One region of the Clostridium sp. TJA020 genome, then DNA from elsewhere that is predicted to be linked to it. Evidence: predicted binding sites of a transcription regulator. Region 1 holds the regulator's gene; the other holds the start of a gene.
The links. The regulator HrcA, encoded in region 1, represses chaperone genes, less so after heat shock. The targets are predictions, from matches to a motif close to TGTTAGCACTCNNNNNNNNNGAGTGCTAACA.

Region 1 (15,517 bases):
TTTTTTATTTTTTCTACAACTTCATCAGTAAAGAATGCTGGCTCTATTGAACCTATTCTAACTCTTTCTATTCCATCTATCTTTTCTATTTCTTCTAATAACGTTACTAAATCAACATTACCTTCTAAATCTAATCCATATGATGCTGTATGTATACCAGATAAAATTACTTCTTTAAAACCATGATTTGCAAGTTCTCTTACTTCATTTAATACATTATTGAAATCTTTTGAGCAAACTGCGCCTCTAGTATATGGTATTAAACAATATGCACAAAACCTATTACATCCATCTTGTATTTTTAAAAACGCTCTAGTTTTATCTCTATAATCTTCTATTTTTAATTCCTCAAATTGTTTATTTCTAAGTACTGCCCCAACTTTAACTTGAGGTTTCTTTTCATCCCTAGCTTTATTTACATAGTATACTATGTCTCCTTTATTTCTAGTACCAAGAACTACATCTACACCTTCTATTCCTGAAACTTCTTTTGGCGCTATTTGTGAATAACAACCTACAACTGCTATTATAGCTTCAGGATTTAATCTTCTAGCTCTACCTATAATTTGTCTTGATTTTTTATCTCCCATATTAGTAACAGAACATGTATTTACAACATATACATCTGAAACTTCTGAAAAATCTACAACTTCATATCCTTCTCTTACAAATTTTTCAGTCATAGCTTCTGATTCATACATATTTACTCTACATCCTAATGTAGCAAATGCAACCTTCATTAAATCTTTCCTCCTAAGTCACCTAATTCATATTGAATCAATGAGGTAGCAACAAAACCTGCTGTTTCTGTTCTAAGAATTCTTTTTCCTAGAGTTATAATATATGCTCCCTCTGTCTTTAACTTTTCTATTTCTGCTTCTTCAAATCCACCTTCTGGCCCTACAACAATTCCAATTCTCTTTATAGAATTTTTATCTAAATCCTTCATCAAAGATTTTATACCAAAATCTTCTTTATTTTCATAAGGTACTATAAGTAAATCAAATTCTTTTATTTCTTTTATTAAATCATTAATTTTTATAGGTTCTAAAACCCTTGGAATTATACTTCTTTTACTTTGCTTACAAGCCTCAAGTGCTATTCTATTTAATCTATCTAATTTTTTAAAATCGCCTTTTAATTTTACATCAACTCTATCAGTAATTAAAGGAACAAATTTTGTTATTCCAAGTTCTGTTCCTTTTTGAACTATTAAATCCATTTTTTGCGCTTTTGGCATCCCTTGAAATAAAACTATTTCAATATTACTTTCATTATTTAAATCTAACTTTTTAACTATATCTAAAGTTACTTCACTTTTTGTAACTTCATTAATTTTAGCTAAATACTCTGTTCCATTACAATCATTTAAGACTACCTCTTCACCTTCTGAAAGTCTTAAAACTTTATATATATGCTTAACATCATCACCTATTATTTTGGCATAATCTCCAAATACATACTCTGATGGTGTAAAAAACTTATGCATTAAATAATCACCTAACCTTTATTTTGATTTTGCAATTATGCAGTTCCATTCTCCGTCTTTGTTAACTTTAATTACTTCAAAACCACTTTCTTCAAGCTTAGATGTAACCATATCAACTCTATCATGAATTATACCTGATGTTATAAATATTCCACCTTCTTTTAAAACTCTCTTAACATCATCTATTAATATACATATTACTTCTGCAATAATATTAGCTACAACTATATCAGCTTTCCCATCTATAACTTCAACTAAGTTTCCATAAAGAACTTCTATATTATCTAAATTATTGTATTCTACATTTTCCTTTGCTGACTCAACTGCAACTGGATCTAAATCTACCCCAACAGCTTTTTTAGCTCCAAGCTTAGCTGCAGCTATTGCAAGAATTCCTGAACCTGTTCCAACATCAAATACTATACTATCTTTTTGAACATATTTTTCAAGTGCTTGTATACACATTCTTGTTGTTTCGTGGTCACCTGTTCCAAATGCCATTCCCGGATCTAATTCTACAACTAATTCTCCATCTTTTTGTTCGTATTCTTCCCATATTGGTTTTACAACTATTTGGTCTCCAACTTTAGATGGTTTATAATACTTTTTCCAATTATTTGCCCAATCTTCTTCATGAGTTTTAGAAACTTCAACTCTTCCTTCTCCAACGTTAAAGCCCATATTTCTTATTTCTTCTACTTTCTCTTTAACATATTTAACAACTTCATCTATGTTGTCTTCTTCTGAAAAATATCCTTTTACAACAGCAAATTTACCTTTATGTTCTAAAACATTTATATCTGCAAAATCCCAAGTTAAAGGACCTTGTTCTCTACCTAATATGTCATTTGGATCTTCAACTGAAACTCCTTTGCAATCTAATATGTAAAAAATCCCTTCTATTGGCTCAAGTGCCTCACTTGTTGTAATAACTTTTATCTCTATCCATGATCCTTCCATGAAAATCATTCCTTTCTAATATGTCACTAATAAACTAATAAATAATTTTAACCTTTTTCTTAAGATTATGTCAAGGTTACTACTATCAATATATAAAATACTTTAAATTACATTTATCAATAGGTTATAAAATATCTTTTTAACAATTTATATATTTATATTACAAAAAAGGCTACTTAAAATAGTAGCCTTTTTAGATTTATTTAAATAAATCTCTTAATCCTTTTTTATGATGCTCTTTTCCATCTACCTTTTCTCCTGATGCTTCCATAAACATCATTAAAGCTTCTTTTTGCTTTTCATTAAGCTTTTTAGGAATATCAACTATTACTTTTACATATTGATCTCCTCTTCCGCCTCCATTAACTCTAGGAACACCTTTTCCTTTTAACCTAAATAATGTTCCAGATTGAGTTCCAGCTGGAACTGTATACTTAACATTTCCATCTACAGTTTCAACAGTTATCTCAGTACCTAAAGCTGCTTTAGCCATAGATACATGAGTATCAACATATATATCTATTCCTTTTCTTTTAAACTTAGAAGATGCTGATACAATTATATTAATATAAAGATCTCCTGCTGGACCTCCATTAGTACCATCCTCACCTTGTCCTCTAAGTGGAATTACATTTCCTGTATCTACACCTGCTGGTATATTAACTTTTATTTTTCTATGCTTTCTAACTTTACCTTTTCCTTTACATGTTTCACATGGTTCTTCTATAATCTTACCTGTTCCATGACATTGATCACATGTTGTTGTACTTACGAAACTTCCAAGAGGTGTTTGTCTTTGAACTCTAATTTGTCCTGTTCCATGACAAGTTGGACATGTTTTTGGTGTTGTTCCTGCTTTAGCACCTGTTCCATGACAACTTTCACAATTTTCACTTCTTGTAATTGATATTTCTTTTTCTACGCCTTTTATAGCTTCTTCAAATGTTAGTCTTATTGTATATTCAATATCGGCTCCTCTTCTTGGTCCATTATTTCTAGCTGAACTTCCGCCACCGCCTCCAAAGAATGAATCAAATATATCTCCGAAGCCTCCGATATCTGAAAAATCGAAACCTCCGAATCCACCTGCTCCTGCTCCAAATCCACTTCCATCAAAATCAGCTGTTCCAAATTGATCATATCTAGCTTTTTTCTCTGGATCTGAAAGTACTTGATAAGCTTCATTTATTTCCTTAAATTTTTGTTCTGCTTCAGCATTTCCTTGATTTTTATCAGGATGGTATTTTATAGCTAGCTTTCTAAAGGCCTTTTTTATTTCTGCATCACTTGCACCCTTTTGTAAACCAAGAATTTCATAATAGTCTTTTTGCGCCATCTATTTCACCACCATATTATTATAAATTTATATTATTAAACTTTACAAAAGGGAAGACGAGTACTGCCTTCCCCTTTGTTATTATAAAGGTATTGTAGTTTATTTACAACTACTTATCATCTTCTACTTTAAAATCTGCATCTACAACATTATCATCATGTGGTGCTTCTTGAGATCCTTGAGCTCCACCCATGTTATTTGGATCAAATCCTTGAGCTCCACCTTGTGCTCCTGCTTCTTGATATATTTTTGATGAAATTGCATAGAATTCTTTTGTTAATTCATCAACAGCAGTCTTAATAGCTTCTAAATCGTCTCCATCTTTAACTTTCTTAACAGCTTCTAACTTTTCAATAACCTTTGCTTTATCTTCTGCTGAAACTTTATCTCCAAGTTCTTCTAAAGTTTTTTCTGTTTGATAAACGACTTGATCTGCATTATTTTTAACTTCTATTGTTTCTTTTCTCTTCTTGTCTTCTTCAGCAAATTTTTCAGCTTCTTTAACAGCCTTATCTACTTCATCATCAGTTAAGTTAGTTGATGCTGTTATTGTAATATTTGCTTCTTTACCAGTTCCTTTATCCATAGCTGATACATTAACTATACCGTTAGCATCTATATCAAATGTAACTTCGATTTGAGGAATTCCTCTTGGAGCTGGTGCAATTCCTGATAATGTAAATCTTCCTAAAGTTTTATTATCAGCAGCCATTTGTCTTTCACCTTGAACTACGTGAATTTCAACTGATGTTTGACCATCTGCAGCTGTTGAGAATACTTGACTCTTCTTAGCTGGAATTGTTGTATTTCTTTCTATAAGTGGAGTAGCAACTCCTCCTAAAGTTTCAATTCCTAATGTTAATGGTGTAACATCTAATAATAATACGTCTTTAACTTCCCCTGTTAATACACCTGCTTGAATAGCTGCACCTATTGCAACACATTCATCTGGGTTAACTCCCTTTGAAGGTTCTTTTCCTATAAAGTTTTTAACTGCTTCTTGAACAGCTGGTATTCTTGTTGATCCACCAACTAATAATACTTTATCAATGTCTTTTACTGATAATGATGCATCTTGTAATGCTTTTTTCATTGGTTCAATTGATCTTTGAACTAAATCATGAGTTAATTCATTGAATTTAGCTCTAGTTAAATTCATATCTATATGTTTAGGACCTGTTGCATCTGCTGTTATAAATGGTAAGTTAATATTTGTTTGTGTTGATGATGATAATTCAATTTTAGCTTTTTCAGCTGCTTCTTTTAATCTTTGAAGTGCCATCTTATCTTGTCTTAAATCTATACCATTTTCTGCTTTAAATGTATCTGCAATATAGTCCATTATTTTGTTATCAAAGTCATCTCCACCTAAGTGAGTATCTCCATTTGTTGATAGTACTTCAAATACTCCATCGCCAAGTTCTAGTATAGATACATCAAAAGTACCACCACCTAGGTCATATACTAATACCTTTTCTTCTGCTTCTGTTTTATCTAATCCATAAGCTAAAGCTGCTGCTGTTGGTTCGTTTATTATTCTTAATACTTCAAGTCCTGCTATTTTACCAGCATCTTTTGTTGCTTGTCTTTGAGCATCATTAAAGTATGCAGGAACAGTGATAACTGCTTGATTTACTTTTTCTCCTAAGTAACTTTCTGCATCTGCTTTTAATTTTTGAAGTACCATTGCTGATATTTCTTGTGGTGTATAGTTCTTTCCATCTATATCAACCTTATAGTCTGTTCCCATATGTCTCTTTATTGAGATTATTGTTTTGTCTGGATTTGTAATCGCTTGTCTTTTAGCAACTTGACCAACTAGTCTTTCTCCATTTGCTTGGAATGAAACAACTGATGGAGTTGTTCTTGCTCCTTCTGAGTTAGTTATAACTACAGGTTCTCCACCTTCCATAACTGCTACACATGAATTTGTAGTTCCTAAGTCAATTCCTATAATTTTTGCCATAATATATTCCTCCTTAACTCAAACTTTCATTTGATTTAAATTCTAAATTTAATATATTTTAAAATGTTATTTTTAGTTTGCAACTTTTACAACAGAGTGTCTTATAACTTTGTCTCCTCTTTTATAACCTTTCATGAAAACTTCAGCTACTTGATTTTCTCCAAAGTTCTCATCTTGAATATGCATTACTGCTTGATGCATATTAGGATCAAAACCTTCTTCTGTTATAATTTCTTCAACACCTAACTTTTCTAGAGATCCTCTAAAACCTTTAAGTGTCATTTCTAATCCTTTTTTCATATCTTCTACACTACCATCAGCTTCGATAGCTCTTTCAAGATTATCAAGGTTTGGAATTATTTCCTTTAATACATCTACACATGCATCTGTGTAAATTCCTTCTTTTTCTTTTGTTGTTCTTTTTCTATAATTATCATATTCAGCTGTAAGTCTTAAAAGTCTGTCCTTTAAAGTCTCAAGTTCATTTTGTAGCTTTTTATTTTCTTCCTTTGTCTTTTTAAACATTTTTAACTCATCCTCTTCTTTATTATCTTCTACTTGAGACTCTTCTTTTAACTCTTCTTCATTTGATGAATCTAAATTTTCTTTTGTCATTTCTTCTTCAGCTACTATGTTTTCCTCATTTTTAACTTCTTGTTCTTGATTTTCTAAATTTTCTTTCACTTTTTGCCCACACCTCGTCTCTTTTATTTTTTAGACTGTCCTTTAAGAGTTTGATTAAGCTCTTTCATGACTTGTGCCATTATTGCAATTACCTTTGAATAATCAATTCTTCTAGGTCCTATAAGTCCAATAGTACCTTTTGCATTATCTCCTAAAGAATACTCAGCTGATATAACACTACACTCTTTTGCTTCTGGAAGATAATTTTCATCACCAATCTTTATTGTTATATCGCTTTCAGGTTCTATTAGTTCCACAACGCAATCTTTATTATGAAGAAGTGATAATATTCTTTTTGCATTTTCTATGTCATTATACTCAGGAAAGTTGAATATATTAGTTGCACCTTCCATAAAAACTCTTGAAGTATCGTCTTCCTTTAGGCACTGATAAAGTGCTGGAATTATTGCATTAAATACTTCATCTTGACCATCTAAACCTATTTTTAAATGATTTATAACTTCTAAGTTAATTTCATCTATAGATAGATTTACAAGTCGTTTATTTAATACTTCATTCATCTTATTTAATATATTTATTGAAGGTACTTTATCTACTTTTATTATTTGATTTTTTATAAGTCCACCATCAGTAACTATTACTGCTAATAAACTTGAACTATCGACTCTCATAAGTTGAATTGATTTTATACAACTCATACTAAGAGATGGTGTTTTTACAACACATGTAAGATGAGTTAATTCTGAAAGTAAAGTACTTGCATTTTTAACTATCTTGTTAACCTCAAGCATTGCTGAGTTTATAACATACTCTCTTATTTTTAAATCTTCTTCTTTACTTAAAATTGGTTTATCCATCAAACTATCTACATATAGTCTATATCCTTTGCTAGATGGAACTCTTCCTGCTGAAGTATGAGGTTGTTCTAAGTACCCCATATCCTCTAAATCTGCCATTTCATTTCTTATTGTTGCAGAACCAACACCTAAATTATAGTTTTTAGCTATTGTTCTAGATCCAACAGGTTCACCAGTCTTAATGTAATCATTGATAATAGCTTCTAATATTTTTATCTTTCTATCATCAATAACCATATCATCACCTCTACTTGTTAGCACTCACTAACAACGAGTGCTAATGACTATATTTAAATAATATTCTCGTTACATATTTTTGTCAACGAGAATATTTGCTTTATTTTAACTTTTAAAGATATTTATATGATATTATATTTATTTTTCTTTTAATTGCTTCATTTTTCTATCACTATTTAATAAATTCACTCATAACGTAATTTGATACTTCTACACCTTTTGAAGTTAAATATATATAGTTATCTTTATCCTCTATTAGTCCTTTTTTTATATTTTTATTTATAACATCACCATATACATCCTCTATATTTTTATCAAACTTTCTCTTAAAATTATTTTTATCTATTCCTTTAATCAATCTAAGCCCTAAAAACATAAATTCTTCCATATCTTCTTTTTTACTATTTTTAATAATAGATTCTTCTACTGCTTCTTTATTATTTATTTTATTTATGTATTCTTTTATATCATCTATATTTTTTATTCTGTTACTATCTATATATGAGCTTGCAGATACACCTACCCCTATATACTCTTCAAGTTTCCAATAAATTTTATTATGCTCGCACTCTTTATTTTCCTTTGAGTAATTTGATATTTCATACTGATGATAACCATTAGATTTTAATATATCCTTTGTTATGTTATACATTTTCCTTTCTTCGTCTTCAGTTGGTAATTTTAATAATCCCTTTTCATTCATATTATAAAAAGGTGTTCCTTGTTCTATTATTAAACTATAACAAGATATATGTTCTGGATTTAATTTTACTATATCTTCTAAACTCTTTTTATAATCTAATACACTTTGATTTGGAAGTCCAAACATTATATCTATATTTATATTATTAAACCCGAATTCTCTTGCCCTATTATAATTTTCCTCAAATTCTTTCATTGTATGTATTCTTCCTATTTTTTTTAATAAATTATTATTTGTAGTTTGAAGTCCCATACTAATTCTATTTATACCATTATCCTTAATTATTTTAAGCTTTTCACTTGTTAAAGTTCCTGGATTACATTCTATGGTTTTTTCTGAACCTTCTTTATACTTTAAACTGTTTAAACATACTAATAAATTATTTAAATTTTCTTCTTTTAAGTATGAAGGAGTTCCTCCCCCTATAAATAAAGTTTTTATAATTTTACCTTTACATTTTAAATTTATTTCTTTAATCAATGAATCTATATAACTATCTTCTAAATTTTCTTTTCCTGCATAAGATGGGAAATCACAATAAAGACATTTCTGCTTACAAAAAGGAATATGCACATATAGTGAAATTTCTTTCATCCTTATCACCTTCTTCTCTATATTTATATATTTTATTTATTATAACAAAAAGAAGAATCTAATCCTTATTAAATTAGATTCCCCTTTATTTTAAAAATTATTTTATAATAACGCTTCTGCTTGTCTCTTTAAATTTTCAAGTTCTTTGCTTTCAGTTTCTATTACTGAGAAGTCATGTATATCTTTAAAATTATAAAAATAATTTGCAAAGGCAATTTTTTGTGATCTATTAATATCAAGATCAGTTGCTATTTTATCTAAATAATCTACTTCAACTTCACCATAATTACCATCTACTAAAGCTAATCCTACTAATTCAAAATAAACTATTCTTTTTATTCTTTCTTTACTATTTTTTAAAATTTCTAGTGCTTCATCATAAGACACCGCACCAATTTTACTTAAATCTAAATTAAGTTCTTTCAAATAATCTTTTATTAGTCTCTTTTCTTCTCTTGCAAGTACATGATCTATGTTAGCAAACTCATTTACTAAATTTATAAAAGCTATTGCTTCTTTATTGTTTAACTCTTTTAAAAACATTAATAAACCTCCTTTTCCTTTGTTTTATTATACCTTATATTTACTAAAAATTCACTTAACCTTATTATATCTTAAACATATTTTAACATTTCTTTTCCCATATATCTATATTATCTATATTGTGAATAAGAAGATTTTTCTGAACTCTATAAATTTTTGTTACTATTTCTTCTCCATTTAATACTACTTTTAAATCTTCATTGAATCCATTATTTAATATATAAGAATCTATTTTATTTCCTTTTAAACTTATAGGAATTATTTCTCCGTTTATTCTTTTTAGTGTACCTGTTATTATTCCTTCTTTTCTTAACTTTTTACACTTTATATTTACATCTCTTAAATTAATTTCTATCATAATATACACACCTCCGTAATTTCTTATAGTAATGTATATTCAAAAAGATATAAATAATTCCACATATTAAATGTTATTTTAATTAAAAATAAGAGTCTAATACAAAATGTATTAGACTCTATAAATTAATCTACTTTTAATATTGACATAAATGCTTCTTGTGGAACTTCAACTGAACCCACTTGTCTCATTCTCTTCTTACCTTCTTTTTGTTTTTCAAGAAGTTTTCTCTTTCTTGAAATATCTCCGCCATAACATTTAGCTAAAACATCTTTTCTCATAGCCTTTACTGTTTCTCTAGCTATTATCTTTGAACCAATAGCTGCTTGTATTGGAACTTCAAAAAGTTGTCTTGGAATAATTTCTTTAAGCTTTTCAGCTATTCCTCTACCTTTATGATAAGCTCTTTCTTTTGGAACTATCATTGAAAGAGCATCAACTACATCACCATTTAAAAGAATATCAAGCTTACAAAGCTCTGCTTTTTCGTATCCTTTAAATTCATAATCTAATGATGCATAACCTCTAGTTTTTGATTTTAATGTATCAAAAAAATCATAAACTATTTCATTTAGAGGTATATCATAATTAATTACAGCTCTTGTTTCTTCCATATATTGCATATCAATATATGTTCCTCTTCTCTCTTGGCAAAGTTCCATAACAGCTCCTACATATTCAGTTGGAGTAATTATTGAAGCCTTAACAATAGGTTCTTCCATATAATCTACTTCACTCATTTCTGGTAGATTTGTTGGATTTGTTATATCTAAAACTGTTCCATCAGTTTTCTTTATTTTGTATATAACTGATGGTGCTGTTGTAATAATATCAAGATTAAATTCTCTTTCTATTCTCTCTTGAATTATTTCCATATGTAAAAGACCTAAAAATCCACATCTAAATCCAAAACCTAATGCTACTGATGTTTCAGGTTCAAAATTTAAAGCTGCATCATTTATTTGTAACTTTTCAAGTGCTTCTTTAAGTTCTTCATACTTTGCTCCATCTACTGGATATATACCTGAGTATACCATTGGAATTGCTGGTTTATAACCTGGAAGCGCATCTTTAGTTTCTCTTCCACTTTCAGTTATAGTATCACCAACTCTAGCATCCTTTACATTTTTTATAGATGCTGTAATGTATCCAACATCTCCAGCTTTTAATTCATTAACTGGTAAAAAGCCTGGAGTAAATACACCAACTTCAGTTACATCATAAACTTTATTAGTTGCCATAAACTTTATTTTAGTTCCTCTTTTTACAGTACCATCTATAATTCTTACATAACTTACAACACCTTTATATGTATCATAATATGAATCAAAAACTAAAGCTTTAAGCGGAGCTTCTTCATCTCCATTTGGAGCTGGTATATCACGCACAACAGCTTCTAATACTTCTTCTACATTTAATCCTGTTTTTGCAGATATCATTGGAGCATCTTCTGCTGGAATACCTATTACATCTTCTATTTCTTGTTTTATTTCATCAGGTCTTGCTGATGGAAGATCTATTTTATTTATAACAGGTGTTATTTCCAAATCATTGTCTAATGCTAAATAACAATTTGCTAATGTTTGAGCTTGAATACCTTGAGTTGCATCAACAACTAATACAGCCCCTTCACAAGCAGCTAAACTTCTTGATACTTCATATGTAAAGTCTACATGACCTGGAGTGTCTATAAGATTTAATATATACTCTTCCCCATTATCTTTTCTATATATAAGTCTTGCAGCTTGAGACTTTATTGTTATTCCTCTTTCTCTTTCAAGTTCCATATTATCAAGTACTTGTTCTTCCATTTCTCTTTTTGTTAAAGTACCTGTAATTTCTAATAATCTATCTGCTAATGTTGATTTACCATGGTCTATATGTGCTACTATTGAAAAATTTCTAATAAATTTTTGTCTATCATTTTTCATATATAAAATCTGCCCTTCTTATATAAGAAAGCAGTTATTTCACCCCCATATATTAAAGTCAAGCTAAATTATATCATACTTTCCTTAGGTAGTGTCAATATTTATAGGGTATATAACTGCCTTTATTTTAAGATATTAATTTTTGTATTAAATTTTGTATATTTATTATTACGCTTTTTAAACTATCTGTAACTTTATAAAATTTATCTTTTATAAAGTTAACTAATTCAGATTCTTTCTTAATTCTTAAATTATTATCATTTATATTCAATAAATAATCTCCGTTTTCCTTATTATATATTTTAACATCTGCATTATCTTGAATAAAATTATTAAAATCTTCACCAAACTCTGTATTAACAATTTTTTTATTATCATCAGTGTTACCAACTGGAGATAATGATTTTGTATTTATTATATTTACTTTTATTAAGCTAAAAAAAGCTAATAATACTATAACTACCGAAAATATAATTATTGAGTACTTTTTTAATTTCATAAAGTTCACCTCACTTATTTTAAATAATAGACACTTTATAAAACTTTTATGCAAAAGTACTCATTATTAATTACTTACCGTTTATATATTCTGCTATAACTCTCGCAATATATTTAGCTGACGTCATTGCTTCCTTTGATGTATTTATATTAGACCCAACTTCAAATAATATTGAATTACTTAATATATCTTGATTAAGTAAATTAATTCCCCTGTTCCATGTTTCACTTGTTACAAGACCTGGATATAAAGAATTTGCAATATTATATAATTTTTTCCTCATCTTTTCATTAGAACTAAATTTAGAACTTCCTCTTGTATTTAAAAACATTATTCTTGCCATACTTTGCTTATTTATATTTACTGTAAATAAATCTTTAGTTCTATTTGTTGCTTTCTTTTTATCTATACCATCTCTATGAATATCGATTACTAATTTAAAATTATCTCCATATTTATCATAATATTTTTTTACCGTATCTCTTGATCTATTATAACTATCATTATACGAAACATCATGTACAGTTTTATCATGTATTACTGATATACCATAATTTTCTTCTAACTCTTTTGTAATAATTTCTCCAACTCCAACTACATTATGATTACTATCATCAGTAAAGTTCTTTGTTTCTGAATAACCTTCTCCTGTATGAGTATGATAAATTAAAACCTCAGGCTTAGACTGATTTAACTCTTTTTTAAGTTTTGGGTTATATAAATTATTTTTTTCTTCACTTGTATATTTTATTATAGATTCAGAATCAAGCTCAAAAGGACTATATCCTGAATCTTCTTTATTCTCTTTTACATAATCATCTATTTTAAACATTGGAATTTCATTGCTTACTAGCTTTTCTAAACTTAAGTCTGATAAACCAAGTGCCTCTAATGCTATATTTTTTAATGAAAAATTATTTTCATAATAAGCTTCTTCATCATAAACTTGAGTTTTGACTAAAGGCATTGAAAAATTTAGAAGTTCAACGTAAGCTAATCCGCCTCTTTCACTATTATTTTTCATTATATATATACATCTACCAAAAAATATCACTAGGCATACAAGTAAAATCATTATTCCTATATCCATAGAGCTTTTTCGCCTTAAATTATTACTATTTAAACCCACACTCTATCCCCTCCTCACTTTTAAAAGTATATGAGGGAATTTACATAATTATTATATCTTTATTTAATTTTTAATTCATAAATTTATTTATATCTTCCATTTCTAAATTAGGTTGAACTGCAATATTTACACCATTTGCAATTATTTTTGATAAAGAATCTATCACTTGATCTACTTCCTTTGGAGTAACCATTAAATCACCAACATAAGGATTAAGTAATTCTTTTATAAGCATTCCTTTTTCATATTTATCTACACCTTTTATCATATTATAAAATTCTGATCCTTTTTCTGATTTGCTTATAAGTTCATCTATTACTAAATCTATACTATCATTTGCAATAGTTGCTGCATCAACAACTGTTGGAACTCCTATGGCTATAACCTTAACACCTAATGTTTCTTCATTTATAAGCATTCTATGATTATTAACACCAGCACCTGGTGATATTCCTGTATCGCTTATTTGTATAGTTCTATTTACTCTTTCTATTTTTCTTGAAGCTAATGCATCTATACATATAACCAAATCTGGATGTATTTTTTCCACAAGTGCTTTTATTATTTCTCCTGTTTCTATTCCTGTTATTCCCAAAACCCCAGGTGCAATAGCACAAACAGGTATTATAGAATCATCTATAGACTCTGGAATAACTTCTTTTAAATGTCTTGTTATCATTATCTTCTCTACAACCTTTGGCCCTAAAGCATCTGGAGTTACCTTCCAGTTTCCAAGTCCAACTACTAAAGCTGTCTTTTTTTCATCAATATCAACTAATTTTTTAAGAGTTATGCCTACAGTTTCTGAAACATTATCCATTAATTCTCCATCATATATTGTATATTCTGGAATGTCTATAGTTATATATGTTCCTATAGGTTTTTCTAATTTTTTTGCACCTTCATTATTTTTTATTTTTACTGTTGTAATCTTACTATCACTAATTACTTCTTCATTTACAATAACACCATCGATCTCACCTTTATGAGCTTTTGAATAGTTTTCCTTAGCTTCAATTGCAAGGTCTGTTCTAAAATTCAACATAATGTCACCTCTTTAATTTTATACTTTCAAAATTATTTTTCCTTTTTGTTTAAATTTAATACTTGAATATAATAAATTTCAATGCTATAATATGGTTTGTTGAATGTAAACTCGTACGCAGATTCCCCAAAACTGCAGAGAGGCCCTATAAAATTTAGAGGGGGTGAAAAGTAATGGCAAACATAAAATCAGCTAAAAAAAGAATTAAAGTTACTCAAACTAAAACTTTAAGAAATAGAATGGTTAAATCAGCTTTAAAAACTGAAATAAAGAAGTTAGAAGCTGCAATCGCTGCTAATAACGCTGAAGAAGCTAAAGCTGCTTTCGTTCAAGCTACTAAAGCTTTAGACATGGCTGCTTCAAAAGGAGTTCTTCACAAGAACATGGTTGCTAGAAAGAAGTCAAGACTAGCTGCAAAGTTAAACGCTATGGCATAGTAGTAACATAAACCGACCTTTAACGGTCGGTTATTTACTTTCTACAACTTTTATCTTGAATAAATATTTTCAAGAAATAAAAACACCCCAGAAATTTCTGAGGTGTTTTTTATTTCTTCACCATTGCTATATTTATTAAAAATAATTCTAGCTCTGACTTTTTATCTCCTAAACCACTTTTTAAATTTTTATCTACTTCTACACAAAGCTGTAATATTTTTTCTAATTGTTTTAAAGAAAACTTATTACTTTGTGCTACAAGTTTTTCAACAACAAATTGTGGTATTCTATATTCACTTACAAAATCATTTATTTTTTTTCCTAATGATAATCCAACTTTTATATCATATAATCTTTTAAACTGATTTTGTATAGATGTAATTATTAACATATGTTGATCTGCTTTAAATAATAGTTCATTTAGTATATCAAGAGCTCTTTCTATTTTTTTTTGTGATACTAAATCAACTAAATCAAATACATCATCTTCACTTTTATTAGGTATTAGCATATCAATATCTCTTTTAGTTATTTCTCTTCCTACAGTATAATCAACTAATTTACTTACTTCCTTTTGTGCAATCTCTAAATTCATAGGAATCTTCTCACAAAAATATCTAAGTTCTACTTTATTTATATTTTTTTTATTTGTTTTAAATATATTGTCTACTCTCTTATAAAATCCATCCCTTTTTAACTTATCTATTTGGACAATAGTAGTAATCTTATCAAGAGCCATTATATTTTTATTTTTCTTTAAAGTATCTCTTTTATCTCCGAATACATGG
Region 2 (15,517 bases), on a different contig from region 1:
AGAAGGATATATGACCATGGATACAATTGCAGCATTAAATTTTGGTATTGTTATCTCACTTGTAATTAAACAAAAGGGAATAAAAGGAGAAAAGGCAGTTGTAAAAAATTCAGTAAAAGCTGGTGTATTTGCAGGTGGATTATTAATTTTAATTTACTCAATGCTTGCTCATTTAGGGGCAACCAGTGGTGGTAGATTTGGAGCAACTGAAAATGGTGCTCAAACTTTATCAAATGTTATGACATATCTTTTTGGAGATATGGGAGCTGTACTTCTTGCAGTAATATTTACACTAGCTTGTCTTACTACTTGCGTAGGACTTATAACATCATGCAGTCAATATTTTGTAACATTAAACTCAAAGATAAGTTATAAAACTTGGGTTAGAGTTTTAGCATTATCAAGTATGGTTCTTGCTAATATGGGACTTACAAAAATTTTAAGTATTTCAGTTCCTGTACTTGATGCAATTTATCCAGTTGCTATTGTTTTAATTTTACTTGCAATGTTTGATAAACTTTTAAAGGGAAATAAGTTAGTTTATTCAGCAACAGTTTTAATTACAGCTTGTGTAAGTGTTATTTATGCATTAAGCAATACTTCATTAAATATGAAATTCCTTGAAGGTATAGTTAGATGGTTACCACTTTATGATAAAGGGTTAGGTTGGGTAGTTCCAGCATTTTTGGTAGCTTTATTAAGTTCTTTAGTTGTATTATTTAAGTATAAGGTTAATAATAATGAAATTTTAGAAAAAGAAATTAATGAGGAAAAGGTAAATTTAAGTGAATTAGAGTTATAAAATTCTTATTTGATTAATTAATTTATTATATATAGAAAGAACAAGAAGTTTGAATATAAAGTATTAATAATAAAAAATTAATTACTATATATTAATACAATAATAAATATAGACTGTAGAATTTGTATCTACAGTCTATATTTTATACTATAATGTTTAAGTATTATTTAAAGCAATTATTAATGCCTTGAGCTATTCCTTCACATATTTGATTATAATTTTTATCATTACTTAGGTAAGAATCTTCTTTAGGATTTGAAATAAATCCTAATTCAAGTAAAACAACAGGAACTTTTGACCAATTAAATCCAGTTAAATCGTCTCTTTTAACTACACCTCTATTATATATACCAGTAGTTTTGGTATAAGAGTTTAGTATCTTTTCACCATAAGAATAACTTTTCTTTGCTATATTTTCTGTTATATATCCTTTCACTTCAGGAACAAGTATAGAAGCTCCTTTAGCGCTTGGTGAATCAACTCCATCACAATGAATTCGTATTAGTAGATTTGCATTAGCTTTATTTCCTATATTTGCTCTTTCTATATTACTACGTTGTTCATTTATATTATCTTTAGTTAAAATAACATTATAACCTTCTTTTTCTAATAAATTTTTTAATTTAATACTTATTTTGTGAGTTATTGTATATTCAGGTATACCACTACTTACACCAGTTGCTCCACTAGTATCTTTTAATTTTTTTTCTTTTGAATCTGGTGATACACATTCTTTTTCATTTGAGCTTTTACTTGAATGTCCTGGATCAATAACTATAGTTATCTTTTTTAAGTTATTAGTATTTTTATTAAGATTATTTTCATTTAAGTTTTTATTATTAGATGTAGAATTAGTATCTTTAGTATTTTTCTTTTCTTTATCGTTAGATTTATCAATATCTTTAGTATCATTGATTATATTATCTGATTCAGAATTTATTTTTGAATTAACAGTATTAGAATCAGATGAATTAACTTTAGATTTATTATTAGTACAACCAAATAAAAGTATTGATAAACTTAATGTTAATAAAATGAATTTCATAAATTTCTTCATTTATATTACCTTCTTTTACTTAGAATTTTCAACTGATTTTATAGTTTTTACATTTGCTACTTCATATTCATTAAGTTCTTTATCATCACCTTTAAATGATGAATCTGGAGAATACCAAGACTTTGAATTAAAATATGATTTATAAGGCTCTGTTCCAAATATATAACCATGTCTTGCATAAATTTCATTTCTCATAAGAGCTAATGTTTCTTTGTTGTACTGATTAATGTCGGATTTATCTATATAACTTGAGTTACTATAGGGAATTAAATAATCTCCTTTATAATCATAAATATTTTTAGGAATATTATTAGTTGGAGTTTCATTTTTAAAGCTATAAATATTTTGTGATGAATCTGTAGACTTATGATTTTCTTTTGATTCATCTATTTTTTTTATTAATTCGTTATAGTTTATATAATCTTTTTCGTTATAGCCATATTTCTTAGCTAAAGATAAGTAACTAAGGCATGCATCGTAGTTTTTGCCATCAAAGTTTTTATCCGCATAAAATGTACATAATTTATATATTAATTTATTGGTATCTTCTTTATTCAAGTTAGTAAGAGGAGACATTTCATCTATGAATGATGAATCACCTTTTAATACATTATATATTGAATTAATAACATCATCATTATATCTATATTCTAAAGCATTATTATAATCTTTTAATTTTTCAAAAGTAGATGTAGCAGAATCTGCTTTATTTACATAATGATTATACATTAGCGAATCTCTTGAAAAATAAATGAAACTACCAATGGATAAAATAACTATAATAATTATACTTATTATTATGTATTTCTTTTTTTTATTTTTAGGTTTAATTTGGTCATCATAAGAATATGATTCCTCATCTATTTTATTATTGTTAATTATATTATTAGTATTTTTATTAATAGTTTCTTTAGATGAATTATTAATATTATTGTTTAAATCATAATCATTTTTATCATATAGTGTAGTTTTATCTAAATCATTAGAATCGGATTTTTGTGATTCATTAATTTTGCTTTTACTATATTTTGACTCATCAATATTAATTTTATTTTTATTAATAATATTATTAGAATTAGTGTCAAGATTACTCTTTATATTAATATCATTATTTTTTGATAACTCTTCATTAGATAAATCTTTAGTATTATTAGATGATATTTCTACTTCATTTTTAATAATTTTATTCCCACATTTATTACAAAACTTAGCTGAACTTTCTAATTTATTTCCACATTTATTACAATATTTCATTAAATACACCTCTAATCTTTAATATCAGTTAAAACTAATAGACCATTAGAATTTCTTTCAAAAGTATAAGTATTTTTAAATTCTTTATATTTTGGAACGTTATTATTTTTAGCAATAGAGTATACTTCATTACAAGTAACTTCTCCAGTATTTGTATCATTATTAAATTTATAATTTAGTATTTCTGTACTATTAAATGATTCAGTAATATTTTGTTTATAAATATCTGGTACAACCTTCTTTTGTTTATTATATATAGGACTATTTTCTTTAAGGTATGATGAAATATAATTAAAGTCATTATAATTAACAGCATAAGCGAACCCAGATGAGTAATTATTTAAAAGGCTATAAAGTTCTGTTTTAAAATCATCTTCTGATGCTTTAGCATCAGCAAAATTAATGTAAATTTCAGATGAAGAATCAACAGTATATTTTTTACTCATAAGTTTTTGACCATTTTCATTTGATATAGCATAAATAGTACTATTTGGGTCAACTGGACCAAAATCCTTAGCATCTTTTACTTTAATTCCAGTATTTTTGTTATTTATATATAAGTCAGCGTTTGGTATATCACTATCTATATGTATAATTTTTAAATCTTTAAATACTTCAATATCTGGACAATTATTATCAAAAGTATTTACATCTATAACTTCACTTTTATTTAAATAAGAATTAGATAATTCTGCTGTGATATTATAGTTTCCAGGCATTAAAGGACCTATTTCTGTTGATTCGTTTAAATCACTATAAGTTTGATCTAACACTTTAATTTTAAAATTTTTAAAATTACATTTTACTTTCATAAATGTAGGTTTAACAACAACTTTATATACTGGGAAAAAGAAAAACTTTTTAGAAATCTCTTTTATTGATAAAGGATAACCAGTATCAACATATTTTCCAGCGTTAAAGTTATCATTTATATCAGAAAATTTAGATGGATTTTTAGTAAAATAATCAATTAAAACATTTGCATTTGTTGTATTAATTTGTAGTTTTTGATTATCACAATAAAGAATTTCTTGAAGTTCATCAGCGTTTTTATTAGATATTGCATTAGAAAAATCCATTGCAATTTCAGACTGTGTTTTTGAGGTTGATTTTCCATAAATAAAAATACCTCCTATTAAAATAAATAAAATTATAATAAATCCAATTATAAGTTTAAAATAATTTTTATTTTTGTTTGAATTAGAAATAGTAGAGCAATTAGGACAAGAGCCGTTTTCAAGCCTACTACCACATTTGCTGCAAAAATTCATAATATATCCTCCTTAGTAAAAACTTATATAAATAATTTATCATTTTTATGTATAATTTACAAATATAATTAAAAATTGACATAAATAGTATGCGGAAGGTATAATTTTCAATATAATATTTAATTAAATTAAAGGGGGAGAAATAATGTATTGTACCAAGTGTGGAAGTAAGATTCCAGATGATTCAAAATTTTGTCCAGAATGTGGAAATAGTTGCGGTGGAGAAACAAAAAATAATAAAACAACTATAAATATATCAACTCCAGAAGTTGATATAAAAAAGCATAAAAGTTATGTATTAACTGCAATAAAACATCCATTTACTAGTATGAAAGATGGTATACTAGGACTTTCATTGAAGTTAAGTTTAATATATGGCGTAATAATAACTTTGATAATTCCTTTAATAAAGGTATTATCTATAAAAATATTTAGCTACAACTTATTAAAATCAATTATGGAATTGGTTTATAGTATATCAGGAGAGTATTTTAGTAAGAATGATTCTATATTTTTAAAACAGCAATTTAACACTCAATTAGATATGGTATTTCCTACTGGAAGTGTATATTTCTTAGATTTATTAAATTATATATTATTTTATGGAATAATAATTTTTATAGTATATTTAATTTATAAATATTTAATAAAAGAAAAGATAGATAGAAAAAATTTAGGAAATATATTTTTTGTTTTTTCAGTAATTAATTTTATACTTGTTATAATTCAATCTTTAGCATTATTTATAGGATTTATACCTTGGGCTATAGTAAGTATATTTGCTTCAATAACTTCAGTAATTTTAATTTATAGTGGTTTTAACAGTATATTAAAAGGGAAAAATAAATTAGTGTATTTATTTTCATTTGCTTATGTAATAGCATTTGGAATAGTTTTATGGGTTTCAATTAATAATATAACATCTATAATAACAAAAATTATTTATCATTCTAGTGGATTAAATTTTTAAAAATTCAAAAGTAATAGATTTAATTATAAAATTTTTAATAAAAACGAATTAAAATATTTTTGTAAATAAAATAGAGTTGCTTTAAAAGTATTAAAGCAACTCTTTCATTATGTAGACTATTTTATTGTTCTAAATTCAAAGCCTTTATCTTTAAAATATTCAATTATTTGAGGTAGAGCTTTTGCTGTTTCAGCTTTTCCATAAGTATCGTGCATTAATACAACAATACTATCTGCATTTGGGCCAAGTTCATTAACGCTTTTCTTCAAGAATTCAACAAGTTCAGGTGCGTTTTTCTTTTTACCTTCAGCATCACCATTTAGAGCGTTCCAGTCAATATTACTTATATTAAGTTCTTGCATTTTCTTTTTAAAAGGTTCTCTACCTTTCCATGACCAATATCCACCAGGTAATCTTATTACTCTAGTTGAAAAGTCTTTTCCTAAAACACTTTTCATAAGTTCATCATTTTTATTAAAGTCTTTTAGCATATTATGTACATTCATAGTTCTACCTGGGTATAAGTAAGCATAATCATGGCTATAACTATGATTTGCAATAGCATGTCCATTTTTAGCTATTTCTTTTAATAATTCCTTAGCTGTATCATTTGCAGCTAGAGATTTTCCCATTACAAAAAATGTACCTTTAACATTATATTTTTCTAGAGTTTTAAGGACTGTTGGTGTATTAGTAGTTGAAGGACCATCATCAAAAGTTAAGTAAACAACTTTTTTACCATCTGTTCTAACAGGGTACTGTTTAGCTCCAGTTAATAAATCATTTGTATTTTTTGCTACCATTTCAGCATCATCAGCATTTGGGTCATCTTTTAATGCTATATATCCACTATTATCTAATTTTTTTTCTTCAGGCTTTTCTTTTGCTTCGTTATTAATATTATCATTATTGTTGTTATTAGATGAATCAGTAGTAACTTTGTTAGTATCGGCTTTAACAACTTCATTATTAGTACTTTTTTTATTTAAAATTAAAAATAAAGGAATACAAATAATTAATATAGCAATAAATGAAATTGAAATTATTTTTCTTCTTCTCATTGCTTTTTTTCTTTTCATTATTTGCATACTTTTACGATTATTATTTTTCATTTTTTATTACCCCCTTTTATTTCTATATTTAAACTATATATTAAATATTAATATTATTAGTTACATAATGGTTAATTTTTAGCAACAATTGCTGAAAAATGAGCTAAAAATTATTATTTTAATAAATTATCATTTAAATTATCTAAATATGTATTTAAGTTTTTTATTACTAAAAATAGATATTGATATTAGACTATGTTTTTTAGTGGATTGGTTTATATAGGTATAAAATATTTAATTTTATATTTAGGTTATTTCATTATAAGAAATCAAATAGTGAATTAATTACAAAAGATTTGTTATTTAAGTATATAATAATTAAGTTTTGAAATTATATCTATAATAGAAGGAGCTAAAATTTAGCTCCTTTTTTAATAATTATAAATTATAAATTATATTAATCCTTTTTGTCTTCTTTCTCTTTCAGCAAGCTTTGGCATTATTAAACCAAGTCCTACTAATACGAAAGGAGTTATTATATTTAATACTAATTGGAAAGTATTTTCTGAATACATACCACCTATACAAGCAAAAGCTGTGAAGAAGAAGCACCATGCTCCTAAAATTATTCCAAGAACTTTGCTCTTTGTGAAACGATATTCTGCATGGAACTTGTCTCCAGCTTTCTTTAATGCGATATAAGCTACAAACACCCATAAATAACGTAATGGCATACAAACAGCATTTAATTTAACTAACCATTTAACTATAGCATCAACATTTCCTATACCAAATGCAGGAATTATAATTAATATTGATACAATTATAGTAATTAATATATTACCATTTATAAATGCACCATGTTCATTTTTCTTAAGTAATTTTGATGGAATAAATTGTTCATCAGCATTTTCAAGTAAAATACGTAAAGGAGCATCAATTGATAGTATTAAAGTTGAAATTTGTCCTATAACATTTGTTATAGCATATATTACAACGAATGTATTTCCGATTCCGTAATACTCACCAAGTTTTTGGAATGCATAATAAGCACCATTAGTTAATAAGTCTTTTGGTACATTATCAGAACTAAACATCATACCAAGAGAAATAGTTCCTAATATAGCACATACCGCAACCATAATTGCTAAAGCAATCATACCTTTAGGGAATCCCTTTGAAGGATTGTCCATTTTATTTACATAAGGTGAAATCTTTTCACATCCTCCAACAGCAAATACTAATATTGAAAGACTAGTAAAGTATTTAACATCAAATGTAGGCATAAATGTTTTAAATGACCAATCAATATTTACTAATTTAGCATCAGTAATAGCAGGTGCTGCTATCATAAGAAGTATAAATAAGATTGACATAACAAACATTGATGTACCAGCAATAGTTGTTATTCTTTTTAAAGGTTTTATACCTCTTGATGCAACCCATATTCCTATTAAGAATATTATTAAACAAAGTGTTTGTAAAAGAATTGGATTTAAAGAACTAACCCCGTTGTTTTGGAATATAGCCCAGAAACCAGCAATAATAGCACCTTGTGGCTTTTGAGAAATATAAGGAAGATGTACAACCCAATAAGTCCAACCAGCATAATATGCAAGTCTAGGTCCAATAGTTTCATTGATCCATGAACTTACACCACCACCTAAATCTTTGAAGGCAGAACCAAGTTCACCTACCATTAAAGCATAAGGTACAAAATAAATAGCAAAAATAAGAATCCATGATACTATAGCCTTTAATCCACCAAATTCTGAGAATCCATTAACTACATTACCGAATCCCCAAACAGCAGAGAATGCCATAAGAGCAAGGCTATACCACATAATTTTTTTAGTTTCTTTAGTTCCTTCCATATGAAACTCCCCCAATTATAAAATTTTTATTTTAATAAAACTATAGATAATTTCAAATATACAATTAAATGTACATTTAATTGTATAATAATTGTATAAAAATAAGTTTAATATAATGAATATAAATAGTCAAGGACATTTGTGTATTATAGGCGAACAATTTGTTTGTATTTGTGGAATAAATAAATATTCTAAAATACCACTAAAGGAGAGGAAATAATTGATTAATACTTATTATTACTACACAAGTTTAGGAAAAATTACTATTGTTCAAGAGGAAAATTATATAACAAAAATTTATTTTGGTGAAAGTAAAGAAGTAAACTCAAATAATATAGAAACGGAATTAATAAAAGATGCAAAAATTCAAATAGAAGAGTACTTAAATGGAAAGAGAAAAAAATTTAATTTACCAATTAATCCAAAGGGAACAGAGTTTCAAAAGAAAGTTTGGAAATTTCTGATGAAAATACCTTATGGAAAAACATTAAGTTATAAAGAAATTGCAAATTTTATTGGAAATAAAAATGCTTCAAGGGCAGTAGGAATGGCTAATAATAAAAATCCAATACTTATAGTCATACCTTGTCATAGAGTAATTGGATCAAATGGAAATTTAATTGGATATGCTGGTGGAATTGATATGAAGCAAAAACTTTTAAATATAGAAAAAGAAAATACGTTATAAATTATAGGTATATAAAATAATTGGTTACTATCACAAATAAAAATAAACTCTATAAAGGAGTATTCCTTTATAGAGTTTATTTTTATTTAGAATTTTCTTTTATATAATTATTTAAATTAGTTATTTGGTTATTTAACTCATCAATTTTTTTATTAGAATTTGAAAGTTCATTATTAGTATCAGAAAGAGTTATTTGTTTATTGCTATATTCTTTATCTAGTTTAGCTTTTAGTTCATTATTTTTATTTGAACCGCAACCTATGATAATTCCAACAAAAAAACAAATAAATACTAATACGATAGTAAGTAGTTTTTTTACTAATTTATTCATTAATTTCTCCCCTTAATTAAAAACATTTAGAGCAAGCATCTAATCCTAAACTTTGTGCTTCTTTTAATGATGCTTGTCTTGCGTTGTTTGGATTAGTATTTCCACAATGGTTTGTTCTATGATATTTTTTACCAGTTGCAGTTATCCAAACAGTAGTTCCAACAGTATTATTGTTGTTATCTTCATAATTTGAAGAATTATTTTTTGCTTTTGATGAAGAGCTTGTATTATTAGTAGTAGATTTATGAGAGCTATTACTACTTTTTTTTATGTTAGTACTAGATTCAGCCGAAGCAGTTTGTTTTTCTTTTAATTCTTCTTTTGCTTTTTCTGCTTTTAATTTTTCAGCTTCTTTTTTTGTTTCAATTTCATCTTTTTTTGATTGTAAAGTAGAAATCTCATTTGTTAGCTTAGATATTTTAGAATTATTAGATTGCAATGCTAAATTATTATTAGAGATTTCAGATGATATACTAGAATTTCTAGATTGAGCTGAAGCTATTTCATCTGCAGATGCTGATGAAATATTACCAAATATAATTCCTAAAAATAAAAATATAATACCAAAAGCTAAAATTTTCTTATTTTTTGATATAAATGATTTAAAGTTCATTATTTAACTCCCCCCTTTGTTTTTAATCATGATTATAATAACACAATGTTTAAAATATATAGTATAATGTTACAAAAATTTAAAATATTGCATTTAAAAATAAATTTTGGATAGTTGTAAAATATATATAATAATTATATTTTTATAATTTAAGTTAGGAGGAAATATGTTTTTTATAGGAATATTCGGAATAGAAAGTAAGTCAAAGGAAATAAAAATTTTAGAAAATCTTCAGTGTAAAAAATGCAATTTAAAAACTAAGGGTAAATTGATAAAAACATTTGACTGTTTTCACTTTTTCTTTATACCTTTATTTAAATGGAATGAAAGCTATTATGTAGTTTGCAACAGATGTAATTCTGTATATGAAATTCCAAAGGAAAAAGGTAAAGCAATAGAAAGAGGAGAGAATGTTGATGTAACTTATTGGGATTTAAAAGAGATTAAAAGAGAATATAATAACAATTATTATCAATATGAAAAAAGATGTCCGAATTGTGGAAAAGTAATAGAAGGTGATTTTAAATATTGTCCATATTGTGGAGAAAAAATAAATTAATTATTAAAAATAAAAAAGTTTAAATCATGTACACAGCAATAAATCAAATTATTAATAAATTACTTCTATAATTAAATCAAAATTATTTTATTATAAGGAGTAAAGTTCTATGGGTAATATAGATAATGAAGTTTCTGAAAGTAGAAAATCAAAAATATTAATGTGTGTTGTTATAATGACATTTATGTCATGTATTGATGGAAGTATAGTAAATGTTGCACTTCCACTTATAGCACGTGATTTAAATGTAACAATGGCTCAGGTTGAGTGGGTAGTTACAAGCTATCTTTTAATAATTTCAGTATTAGTTTTATTAAATGGAAGAATAGGAGATATAAAGGGTAAAAATAAAGTTTTTAAGTTTGGAATTTTAGTATTTACTATTGGATCTATTTGTAGTGGATTTTCAAAAAATTTAGTATTACTTATTGTTTCAAGAGTTATACAAGGTATTGGAGCATCTTGTACAATGGCAGTTAATATGGGAATAATAACTGGTATATATAAGGAAGGGGAAGGTAGAGGAAAAGCTCTTGGAATATCTGCAAGTGCAGTTGCTTTGGGAACAATGATAGGTCCATCAATTGGAGGTATACTTGCATCAATTAGATGGGATCTTATATTTTGGATTAATGTACCTATTGGAATAATAAATTTAATATTAGCCAACAAGGTTTTAGAAAAAGATAATATTAAAATTGAAGAGAAAATTGATGTTAGAGGAACAATTGCTTTTGGATTTTTTATAGTTTCACTTATATTGTCAGTAACTAAAGGTGAGTTTGTAGGATATACAAATAAATATATATTATTTGGATTTTTAATTTCAATAATAGGGCTTATTATATTTTTATATTTACAAAAAACAGTTAAGTCACCAGTACTAGATTTAAAATTATTTAAAAATAAATTATTTTCAACAAGTATATTATGTAACTTCTTAACTTTTATAGGACTAAGTTCAGTAACAATAATATTACCATTTTATTTGCAAGATGTACTTAAAATGTCAACTTTACATGCGGGATTTTTTCTTATGATATATCCATTAGTATTAGGAATAGTTTCACCATATAGTGGTAAGCTTTCTGATAAGTTAAATTCAAAATATATAGCAACTATTGGTTGTTTAATATTATCAATAGGATTAATTCTTTTAGGTACAGTAAAAGAAAATACATCTTTATTTCAAGTTGCTATTTATAGTGGAATAATGGGACTTGGTAATGGTTTATTTAAATCACCTAATAATGGACTTGTTATGAAGGAAATTAAAAAAAGTCAACTTGGTATAGCAGGAAGTGTTAATGCATTACTTAGAAATGTTGGGATGGTGTTTGGTATAACTCTTTCAACAACTCTTTTATATAATAGAATGAGTCATATTATTGGTTATGAAGTTTCAAATTATGTACCAGGAAGAAATGATGTATTTATTTATGCAATGGATATTGTATTTTTAACTACAGGTTTTATATGTGTATTAGCAACAATATTAAGTATAATAAGGTCAAAAAAGTATTAAGGAAAATTAATATTGACATAAATTTCAAATAGTGATATATATAAATTATGCATTAGCACTCGAGTTATAAGAGTGCTAATAAAAATATCTTTTGAATTTGAAGGGAGAGATTTAAATTGGAAAAAAGACAATTTAAAGCAGAATCAAAAAGATTATTAGATATAGTAATTAATTCAATTTATACTAACAGAGAAATATTTTTAAGAGAATTAATTTCAAATGCAAGTGATGCAATAGATAAAATTTATTATAAAACATTAGGTGATAATTCATTATCATTTAATAAAGATGATTATTTTATAAAAATAGTTCCAAACAAAGAAAATAGAACTCTTACTATATCTGATACTGGTATAGGAATGACAAAAGAAGAATTAGATGAAAATCTTGGTGTTATTGCAAAGAGTGGTTCACTTAAATTTAAAGAAGAAAATGATTTAAAAGATGGATTTGATATAATAGGACAATTTGGTGTTGGATTTTATTCAGCATTTTTAGTTGCGGATAAGGTTACTGTTATAACAAAAGCTTTTGGTGAAGAAAAAGCTTATAGATGGGAATCAGACGGAGTAGATGGATATACAATAGAAGATGCAGAAAAAGAGAGCCATGGAACAGATATAATTCTTCATTTAAAAGAAAATACAGAAGATGAAAATTTTGATGAGTTTTTAGATGAGTATAAATTAAGATCTTTAATTAAGAAGTATTCAGATTTTATAAGATATCCAATAAAGCTTGATGTTACAAAATCAAAACTTAAAGAAGGAACAGAAAATGAATATGAAGAATACAAAGAAGAAGAAACAATAAATAGTATGGTTCCTATTTGGAGAAGAAATAAAAATGAACTTACAGATGAAGATTACAACAATTTTTATTTTGAAAAAAGATTTGGATTTGATAAACCATTAAAACATATTCATATAAGTGTTGATGGTATGATAAGTTATAATGCAATACTTTATATTCCAGAAAATATACCATATGATTATTACACAAAAGAATATGAAAAAGGATTAGAGTTATATTCAAATGGTGTATTAATAATGGAAAAATGTTCTGATTTATTACCAGATTATTTTGGATTTGTAAAAGGTATAGTTGATTCACAAGATTTATCACTTAATATATCAAGAGAATTACTTCAACATGATAGACAATTAAGACGTATTGCTAAAAATATTAAAAATAAAATTAAAAATGAATTAGAAAATATGCTTAAGAATGATAGAGAATCTTATGAAAAATTCTATAAATCATTTGGAAGACAATTAAAATATGGTGTTTATGATGAGTTTGGAGCAAATAAGGATACATTAAAAGATTTATTAATGTTCTATTCATCAAAAGAAAAGAAAATGGTAACATTAGCTGAATATTTAGATAGAATGTCAGAAGATCAAAAATATATTTACTATGCAGTTGGTGAATCAAATGAAAGAATAGAAAAAATGCCACAAACAGAAATGGTATTAGATAAAGGATATGAAATTCTTTATTTCACTGAGGATATAGATGAATTTGCAATTAAGATGCTTATGAACTATAACGAAAAAGAATTTAAGTCAGTATCAAGTGGAGATTTAGGAATAGAATCAGAAAAAGATAATGAAAAGGCAAATGAAGAAAATAAAGATATATTTGAAGCTATGAAAGAAACTTTAAATGGAAAAATAAAAGAAGTTAAAGCTTCAAGTAGACTTAAAAATTATCCAGTATGTTTATCAAGTGAAGGTGAACTTTCAATAGAGATGGAAAAAATATTAAGTCAAATGCCAAATAATGGTGAAGTTAAAGCTGATAAGATATTAGAAGTAAATATAGATCATGAAGTATTTTCTTCATTAAAAGATGCTTTTTCAAATGATAAAGAGAAGTTTAATCTTTATACAAATCTTTTATATAATCAAGCATTACTTGTAGAAGGATTAAGCATCCAAGATCCAGTAGAATTTACAAATGATATATGTAAATTAATGAAATAGTTTGAATGGAATAGACTGTCTAAAAATTAGACAGTCTATTTTATTTATTTTAAGTTTGTATAGCAAAGGTAATAAAAAATATACATTAAAACTACTTTAATATAACTTTAATAATACAATTATTAATTTTATTTATTAAAGTTATATTAATAAAGTTAATAAAAGGTAAAAATTACTAACAACTACTAAAAAGTATTAAATTTGATATTATAATTAAATAGACTTTTTTATATTAGGGGGAAAATTATGTACTGTAAGAATTGTGGTAAGGAAATCGATGATAATGCTTATGTATGTGTACACTGTGGAGTAAAAGTTAATAATGAGGATGATAAAAAAATTGATAATCCTTCAAACTTAGCAGGAGCAGTTTCTTGTTGTTTTCCAGTTGTAGGATTAATATTATATTTTTTATGGAAGGATGAGAAGCCAAATTCAGCAAAACTTATTTGTAAATGGATGATAGGTGGAATAATTGTTTGGGTAATAATTTATATTTTATTCTTTATGCTTGGAATAGCAAGTGAGTTATAATACATATGGAAAAAATACTTCATTATATGTTTTTTTGTCATAGACTACCGGAAAGATCATTTTTTTTCAAAGGTAAGCAGTTTCCAATATGTGCAAGATGTACGGGAATACTTTTAGGATATTTAATAGGAATTATATATTTGATTATAGTTGGTAAAAGTAATTTTGCTATTATAGTATTATTAATAACTCCTCTTTTAATTGATGGAGTAGGACAGCTAAAAGGAAAATGGATAAGCAATAATTTTAGAAGACTAATTACGGGAATATTTGCAGGTATAGCAACTATACTTTTTTTAAAATTTTCAGCAGAATTAGGATTAAATAGCGGTAGATATATAAGTAAATTTATATTGAATAAATAGAGAAAAGGAGAGTATTGATTATTTCAGTACTCTCCTTTCTTGTTTAACAATTATATTCTAATTTTAGTTTATTTATATTATTTTTTATTTAGAAATGAATTGGTATTTTTACTAATTAAAAAAATATTAATACATAAACTTATTGACTTAGAGTAAACTCTAAGTAATACAATATAATTTATAAAAATTATGCAATATAAAAATTGGAGTATAAAGATGGAATATACTATAGGACAAATTTCAAAAATAACAGGATTAAGTGAGTATACTATAAGATTTTATGAAAAAGAAAAGCTAATACCAAATATAAAAAGAAATAAAAATGGAATTAGAATATTTAGTGAAGAAGATTTAAACTGGGTAAACATAGTAAAGTGTTTTAGAGATACAAATATGTCAATTGATGATATAAAAAATGTAGTAGCTCTTTATGAAGAAGGAGACCATACATTAGAAGAAAGAAAAAAACTTATAGAAAAGCATAGAGAAAAGATAGAGAATCAAATAAAAGAATTAAGAGAATATTTAAATAGAATTGATGCTAAATTAAATATGTATGAAGGAAAAATAAAGGATAGACATTAAAATATTTATATAGATTTTAAATAAAATATAAAGGAGGAAAAGTTATGAA

Region 2: a site for HrcA is predicted at 12,047-12,077, ahead of htpG (molecular chaperone HtpG). Genes of this name have one in related genera too.

What each region holds. Positions count from the first base shown of each region.
Region 1 covers NZ_JBZEFC010000001.1:650,271-665,787, forward strand. The annotation lists gene mtaB (tRNA (N(6)-L-threonylcarbamoyladenosine(37)-C(2))-methylthiotransferase MtaB) at 1-740, opposite strand, end outside; gene AC4FQ1_RS03415 (16S rRNA (uracil(1498)-N(3))-methyltransferase) at 740-1,489, opposite strand; gene prmA (50S ribosomal protein L11 methyltransferase) at 1,508-2,449, opposite strand; gene dnaJ (molecular chaperone DnaJ) at 2,649-3,785, opposite strand; gene dnaK (molecular chaperone DnaK) at 3,895-5,751, opposite strand; gene grpE (nucleotide exchange factor GrpE) at 5,824-6,435, opposite strand; gene hrcA (heat-inducible transcriptional repressor HrcA) at 6,459-7,490, opposite strand; gene hemW (radical SAM family heme chaperone HemW) at 7,663-8,787, opposite strand; gene AC4FQ1_RS03450 (hypothetical protein) at 8,890-9,330, opposite strand; gene AC4FQ1_RS03455 (hypothetical protein) at 9,413-9,688, opposite strand; gene lepA (translation elongation factor 4) at 9,814-11,619, opposite strand; gene AC4FQ1_RS03465 (sporulation-related protein NgaS) at 11,747-12,118, opposite strand; gene AC4FQ1_RS03470 (stage II sporulation protein P) at 12,189-13,247, opposite strand; gene gpr (GPR endopeptidase) at 13,318-14,292, opposite strand; gene rpsT (30S ribosomal protein S20) at 14,466-14,729, shown strand; gene holA (DNA polymerase III subunit delta) at 14,839-15,517, opposite strand, start outside.
Region 2 covers NZ_JBZEFC010000002.1:353,252-368,768, reverse strand. The annotation lists gene brnQ (branched-chain amino acid transport system II carrier protein) at 1-802, shown strand, start outside; gene AC4FQ1_RS05625 (N-acetylmuramoyl-L-alanine amidase family protein) at 966-1,847, opposite strand; gene AC4FQ1_RS05620 (YARHG domain-containing protein) at 1,875-3,113, opposite strand; gene AC4FQ1_RS05615 (zinc ribbon domain-containing protein) at 3,125-4,384, opposite strand; gene AC4FQ1_RS05610 (zinc ribbon domain-containing protein) at 4,530-5,354, shown strand; gene AC4FQ1_RS05605 (polysaccharide deacetylase family protein) at 5,471-6,466, opposite strand; gene AC4FQ1_RS05600 (amino acid permease) at 6,859-8,280, opposite strand; gene AC4FQ1_RS05595 (methylated-DNA--[protein]-cysteine S-methyltransferase) at 8,501-8,968, shown strand; gene AC4FQ1_RS05590 (Z-ring associated ZapG family protein) at 9,051-9,299, opposite strand; gene AC4FQ1_RS05585 (hypothetical protein) at 9,316-9,912, opposite strand; gene AC4FQ1_RS05580 (zinc ribbon domain-containing protein) at 10,079-10,471, shown strand; gene AC4FQ1_RS05575 (MFS transporter) at 10,581-11,996, shown strand; gene htpG (molecular chaperone HtpG) at 12,113-13,984, shown strand; gene AC4FQ1_RS05565 (zinc-ribbon domain-containing protein) at 14,231-14,518, shown strand; gene AC4FQ1_RS05560 (DUF2085 domain-containing protein) at 14,524-14,883, shown strand; gene AC4FQ1_RS05555 (MerR family transcriptional regulator) at 15,100-15,468, shown strand; gene AC4FQ1_RS05550 (iron-containing alcohol dehydrogenase) at 15,513-15,517, shown strand, end outside.